One region of the Arthrobacter sp. MDT2-3 genome, then DNA from elsewhere that is predicted to be linked to it. Evidence: riboswitches for the same ligand, from Rfam matches in the RefSeq annotation. Region 1 holds a riboswitch; the other holds the start of a gene.
The links. Region 1 has a riboswitch for glycine ahead of gcvP (aminomethyl-transferring glycine dehydrogenase). Riboswitches for the same ligand answer to the same signal wherever they lie in the genome.
Positions count from the first base shown of each region.

Region 2: another riboswitch for glycine. It lies ahead of gcvP (aminomethyl-transferring glycine dehydrogenase); the one in region 1 lies ahead of gcvP (aminomethyl-transferring glycine dehydrogenase).

Region 1 covers NZ_JBNHFS010000004.1:127,661-131,063, reverse strand. The annotation lists gene AC5RUQ_RS13365 (DUF427 domain-containing protein) at 1-181, opposite strand, end outside; gene AC5RUQ_RS13360 (VOC family protein) at 320-679, opposite strand; gene AC5RUQ_RS13355 (hypothetical protein) at 759-1,070, shown strand; gene AC5RUQ_RS13350 (hypothetical protein) at 1,087-1,443, opposite strand; glycine riboswitch at 1,592-1,689, shown strand; glycine riboswitch at 1,691-1,798, shown strand; gene gcvP (aminomethyl-transferring glycine dehydrogenase) at 1,851-3,403, shown strand, end outside.
Region 2 covers NZ_JBNHFS010000009.1:20,243-23,645, reverse strand. The annotation lists gene gcvP (aminomethyl-transferring glycine dehydrogenase) at 1-1,659, opposite strand, end outside; glycine riboswitch at 1,840-1,938, opposite strand; gene AC5RUQ_RS19875 (TetR/AcrR family transcriptional regulator) at 2,029-2,568, opposite strand; gene AC5RUQ_RS19870 (MFS transporter) at 2,635-3,403, shown strand, end outside.

The sequences.
Region 1 (3,403 bases):
TTCCGTCCACTTCCAGAGAGTGGTAGCTGGCTTTGCCCTTCCAGGGGCAGACCGAATAAAGGTCACTGTCCCGGAGGTAGCCAGCATTCACTGCATCGCGCGGGAAGTAATGGTTGCCCTCCACCACCACGGTGTCCGTGGATTCGGCGATGACTTTTCCGTTCCAGATAGCCCTGACCATGTGGTTCCATTCTGTTGGGTGCCGCCGCATGCGAATGCCGCTCGTAGGTATCCCAACGGCATAGTGTGCGCACTTGTTCCCGGAGGGCGGGTTCCAGCGCCCCGATCTGAATCACCGGCGTAAAGTTCGATGGCGGCGCTACCGCGGGCCTTGGTCGATGACGCAGAAACGGTTCCCGTCGGGGTCGGCGAGCACCACGAAGTCGGAGTCCTCCGGATACAGGTCCCAGTCGACGCTCCGGGCGCCGAGCGAGATCAGCCGCTCCACCTCTGCTGCCTGGTCGTCAGCATACAAATCCAGGTGGATGCGCGGGCGGTCCTGCACGGGCGTCTCGCTCAGCATAAGTGCCAACTGCGCTCCCGGTCCCGACGCCGGCACGAGGATCACCCAGGTCTCATCCCCGGGCTCACGGGGAACGTAGCCCAGGGCGGCGTGCCAAAAAGCTGTGGCGCGGGCGACGTCATTGACGCCAAGGACGGTGCTGCCAATGGTCAACATCCGCCCAGCCTAACCACAGCCCCCGCCGTCTGTCCCCGGCGGCGGGGTAACGATCAACAGCACCACTAGACTCGCCTGCATGGGGGAAAACAACACACCTGACGCACAGAAAACGCCAAAACCTGCCCGCTTCTTCGGAGCCGCGCTGCCGGTAGCTGCCCTCGCCGTGGTGCTGGTGGGGTGCTTCGTCGCGTGGAGCAACAGCCAGAATGTCAGCTTTGGCTGGTTCGCGTACGCGCCGCTGAGCAACGAGCCCTTCAGTGGAAACGGCTTGGCGTTCGTTACGCCAGGGACGCAGGCAGGCCTGGCAATCGCCGTCGCGGGTTTGCTTGTCCTGGCATTCTGGGCCGGGTACCGCATCGGCACAACAGCCGGCCCCAGGAAGCGGTAGCTGCTCTAAGCAGCTTTTACAGCCGGTCCACTCCGCTGATCCCGAGCGTGCGCGCCAGGCTGTTGGCGATATCCCACAGTGCAGCCACTTCAGCATCGTCATAGCCGGCTTCGCGGTGGGCCAGTGCGACTTCCAGTTGGGCCGCCAGATGCCTCCTGTCGCGCGCGGATACGGCCACCACACCAGCGGCCGTCTTCACCTTGCGGACATTCAGGGTTTCGGCGCCGCCCCAGCGCTGTCCGCCCAACATGAATTCGGCACGTGTGACCTCTTTGAAGCGGGACGACAACTCACTGAGCAATTCGGAGACCGCAGCGGGATGGGACTGGTCATCTACCGTGATGTGGACGGCAATAGTGTGGCTTGTCATCATGGCTCATCCCGCCTTTAGGGGCTATTAATCATCCCGTAGTCCCTTCCACTTGTCAGCCTCCTCCCGCCCCAGAATGCCCCCCGTTTTGCATCCAGCCCCGCAACCCGGTATGGTGTGAGCCGTGTCACCCACCAGTGGCACGTGCTGATGATCTGCGGCGGGAGAGTCCTGCCGGTACGTTCTGCAGGCGCCGTAGGAGCAAATCCTCCCCAGGAATCTCTCAGGCCCACGTACCGCCGCGGCAAGGCAACTCTGGAAAGCAGTCCGGGCAACCGGGCTCACCGACGGTGCAAGTGGCGCTCTGCTGAACAGCAAAGCAACGCAAAACTCTCAGGTTCAATACAGAGCGGGGAGGAACCCGAATCAACGTGGTGTTTCGGCACCACCTGAATTATGGAGTTCCTCTCATGACGGTTCAATCGTCCCCAACCACCTTCGCAGACCGCCATATCGGCGCGCGCCGCCAGTCCGACATCGACACCATGCTCAAGGCCGTCGGCTACGACAGCGTCGATGGCCTCGTGGACAGCGCGGTCCCCGATTCCATCCGCCAGGACAAGCCCCTCACCCTCGAGAGTGCCCTCAGCGAAGTCCAGGTCCTCGCCGAGCTCCGCGAGCTTGCCGGCAAAAACAAGACGGCCGTGCAGATGATCGGCCAGGGCTACTACGACACCGTGACCCCGCCGGTGATCCGCCGCAACATCCTCGAAGCCCCCGCCTGGTACACCGCCTACACCCCGTACCAGCCGGAAATCTCCCAGGGCCGGCTCGAAGCACTGCTGAACTTCCAGACCATGGTGCAGGACCTCACCGCGCTCCCGGTAGCCAACGCCTCCCTCCTGGACGAAGCCACCGCCGTCGCTGAAGCCGTGCTGCTGATGCGCCGCGCGAATAGGGCCAAAGGCCAGAACGCAGGCGCCAAGGACGGCAAGACCGTCCTCGACGCCGACCTCCTCCCGCAGACCATCGCCATCGTGCTGGGCCGCGCCGAAGCCCTCGGCTTCGAGGTGGAGATCGCCGACCTCACCAATGGACTGCCCGACGGCGACATCAACGGTGTTGTTCTCCAGCAGCCCGGCGTCTCCGGCCGCGTGTGGGACCAGTCCGCCGTCATCGCCGAGGCCAAAGACCGCGGCGCCCTGGTCACCGTCGCCGCCGACCTCCTGGCCCTCACCCTCATCACCCCGCCGGGTGAGCAGGGCGCGGACATCGCCGTCGGCTCCACCCAGCGCTTTGGCGTGCCGTTGTTCTTTGGGGGACCGCACGCCGCCTACATGGCTGTCCGCCAGGGCATGGAGCGCACCCTCCCCGGCCGGATCGTGGGTGTTTCCAAGGACGACGCCGGTGTCCCCGCCTACCGCCTGGCCCTGCAGACCCGCGAGCAGCACATCCGCCGCGAGAAGGCCACCTCCAACATCTGCACCGCGCAGGCACTGCTCGCTATCGTCTCGTCCTTCTACGCCGTCTATCACGGCCCCGACGGACTGAAGGCGATTGCCGAAACCGTCCACCACAACGCCCGCGCCCTGGCCACCACGCTGAAGACCGCCGGACGCGATCTGGTGTCCGACACCTTCTTCGACACCCTCACCGTCCGCGTGCCCGGCAAGGCAGCGAAGGTGATCACCGCCGCCGAAGCACACGGCATCAACCTGCGCCTCATCGATGCGGACACAGTTGGCGTGTCAGTCGATGAAACCACGACGCCGGAGGTTCTCTCCTCGGTTGCCGTCGCCTTTGGCGCCGGTCCCGTTGCGTCCGGCGAGGGTTACGAGCTGCCCGAGTCGGTGCTGCGCAGCTCCACGTACCTGCAGCACCCGGTCTTCAACACGCACCGTTCGGAGACCCAGCTGCTGCGCTACATCCGCCGCCTCTCCGACCGGGACCTGGCGCTGGACCGCACCATGATCCCGTTGGGTTCCTGCACCATGAAGCTGAACGCCACGGCCGAGATGGAAGC
Region 2 (3,403 bases), on a different contig from region 1:
GATCAGTTCGCGCCAGCCTTCGGTCTGCGAGTCCGGGGCGAACGGGTGGATGGAGGCGAACTCGGGCCAGGAGATGGCTTCCATCTCGGCTGTGGCGTTCAGCTTCATGGTGCAGGAGCCCAACGGGATCATGGTGCGGTCCAGCGCCAGGTCCCGGTCGCTGAGCTTGCGGATGTAACGGAGGAGCTGGGTCTCCGAACGGTAGGTGTTGAACACGGGGTGCTGCAGGAAGTCGGAGGAGCGTTCGACGGCGGCATCCAGGCCGAACCCATCCGCCACCTCAGCCAGCCCGGCACCAAAGGCGGCCAGGACGCCGTCGACAATGTCCGCGGTTGTCGTTTCATCGGTGGAGAAGCCCACCGTGTGCGCGTCGATGCTGCGCAGGTTGATTCCCCTGGCCTCTGCTGCGGCGATGATGCCCGCGGCCTTGCCGGGAACGGAGACCGTGACAGTGTCGAAGAAGCTGGTGTGCACTACCTCCAGGCCGGCGGCCTTGAGCGAAGCGGCAAGGGTCCTGGCGTGGGCGTGGGCGGACTGCGCAATCGCCTTCAGCCCCTGGGGTCCGTGATAGACGGCGTACATTGAGGCCACGATGGCCAGCAGGGCCTGCGCGGTGCAGATGTTCGAGGTGGCCTTCTCGCGGCGGATGTGCTGCTCGCGGGTCTGCAGGGCCAGGCGGTAGGCAGGAGTTCCCGCGGAGTCCTTCGAGACGCCCACCAGCCGTCCGGGCATGGAGCGTTCAAGGCCTTTCTGGACTGCCATGTAGGCGGCGTGCGGGCCGCCGTAGAACAGCGGGACACCGAAGCGCTGTGCCGAGCCGACGGCGATGTCCGCGCCCTGCTCACCGGGGGGCGTGATGAGGGTCAGCGCGAGCAGGTCGGCCGCGACGGTCACGAGGGCGCCGCGCTGCTTAGCGTCGGCGATCACGGCGCTGTGGTCAAACACCCGGCCGGAAGCCCCGGGCTGGTGCAGGACCACGCCGTTGATGGGGCCGTCGGGCAATCCCGTGGAGAGGTCCGCCACCTCAACCTCGAAGCCGAGTGCCTCGGCGCGGCCCTTCACGATGGCGATGGTCTGCGGCAGGCAGTCGGCGTCCAGCACAGTCTTGCCGTCCCGCACCTCTTTGTTTTTGTTCGCGCGGCGCATCATCAGCACGGCCTCGGCCACGGCGGTGGCTTCATCCAGCAGGGAGGCGTTGGCGATGGGCAGTCCCACCAGGTCCTGGACCATGGTCTGGAAGTTCAGCAGCGCTTCGAGCCGGCCCTGGGAAATCTCGGGCTGATAGGGCGTGTACGCGGTGTACCAGGCCGGGCCTTCGAGGATGTTGCGGCGGATCACCGGCGGCGTGACGGTGTCGTAGTAGCCCTGGCCGATCATCTGCACGGCGGTCTTGTTCTTGGCTGCCAGAGTGCGCAGTTCGGCGAGCGCCTCCACCTCGCTCAGTGCGCCCTTCAGTTCCAGCGCGGAGTCCTGGCGGATGTCCTTGGGGACCGCGGTATCCACCAGCGCGTCCACGGTGTCGTAGCCCACGGCCTTGAGCATGGTGTCGACGTCGGCCTCCCGGCGTGCGCCGATGTGCCGGTCAACGAAGGTGGCAGCAGCGGGGGCGGCAATAGCCGGAGAGGCGGGGGCCGGAGATACAGTCACGGGGAACTCCATAGCTAAGGCGGCATCAGGGTACGCCGCATCGATTCGGGTTCCTCCCCGCTCTGTATTGGACCTGAGAGTTTCCGCGTTGCCTGCATCCGCTGGCCCCGCTTGCACCGTCGGTGAGCACAGCAGTCCAGGTATCCGGGGAACCGGATGCCAGGCGGACGGCCTGCTACTTTCCAGAGTTGCCTCGCCGCGGCGGTACATGGGCCTGTGAGATTCCTGGGGAGGTATTGCTCCTACGGCGCCTGCTTGTACCTTCTGGCAGAACTCTCCCGCCGCAGATCAAAGGCTATTCATTTGGGTTTTCCTGGTGGCCGGCGACGGCCCACACATGCAGTAATTCTCCTATGCCGCGGGCTCAGGAGCAAATACCGGCTAGCCCCTGAGCCTCTCGACGGCGGCCAGGAGTTCGTCGACCTCGGCCTGCCTGTCGCCGGCGTTTCCGGACGGCCCGCTTTCCCACATGGCGTTGAAGTACAACCCGTCCCCCATATACAGGACGGCCTTTGCCATCGCAGCGCCCACGTCCTTGCCGATCAGGTCCAGCCATTGCTGCTGGATGACTGCGAAGCGGCGGCGGGCATCCTCGTGGGCCACCTCGGCGAGTCGCGTCACGGCGACAAAAGAACGGTCCATGGGGGTATCGGACCAGAGGGAGGACCGGATGAAGTAGGCCGCGGCCCCCTCGGGCGCGGCGGCCATGGCTGCGAGGTCATCTCCTGCCAAGCGGTCCAACCGCTCCAGGGTGGCAGTGATCAGCGCTTCCTTGTTGGGGAAGTGGTACAGCAGGCCGCCCTTGGAGACGCCGGCCCGCTTTGCCACCGCATCCAGCGTGGCGGCCCTCTCCCCCACGTCGATCAGGAGTTCTTCAAAGGCATCGAGGACTGCATCTCGCGCTACGGGTTTTCGGGGCATGCCTCCCATCATGCATCGCGGGTAGTGGATTTCTTAACTATACCGTCTGGACGGTATAGTTATTCCATGACACCGTCCACCGCCTCCCAGCAAGCACTCACCCGCACTGCCCCGACGGCCCCGGATCCCACCAGGGGCACGTGGCGCGACTGGCTTGCGCTCGGGCTGCTGATGTTCCCTGTCCTCCTCGTGGCAGTGGACAATACCGCCCTGACGTTTGCGCTGCCGGCAATTGCGCGCACGCTGGGAACCTCGGGAGTGGAGCTGCTGTGGATTGTGGATGCCTATCCGCTGGTGCTGGCTGGATTGCTCGTGGCCATGGGGAGCCTGGGCGACCGGATTGGACGCCGGCGGCTCCTGATCATCGGCAGCATCGGCTTTGCAGCCGTATCAGCAGTAACGGCCTTCGCTCCCAGCGCCGGCTGGCTGATTGCCGGACGCGCGGCCCTGGGTTTCTTCGGCGCCATGCTGATGCCCTCCACACTTTCCCTGATCCGCAACATTTTCGTCGATCCCAACCGCCGGCGGCTGGCCATTGCCATCTGGGCTGCAGGGTTTTCCGGCGGCGCCGCCCTGGGCCCAATATTTGGCGGGTGGCTCGTTGAGCAGTTCTGGTGGGGAGCGATACTCCTGGTGGCCGTGCCCATCATGCTGCCCCTGCTGGCCTTCGGACCCGCATTCATCCCCGAGTCCAAGGACCCAACACCTGGGCGGGTGGATGCGCCGAGCATCCTGCTCTCGCTGCTCACCATGGTTCCGGTGGTCTACGGCATCAAGGAATTCGCCACCGAAGGTGCCGGACCGCTGGCCCTGGGCAGCCTGGCCTTCGGCCTGG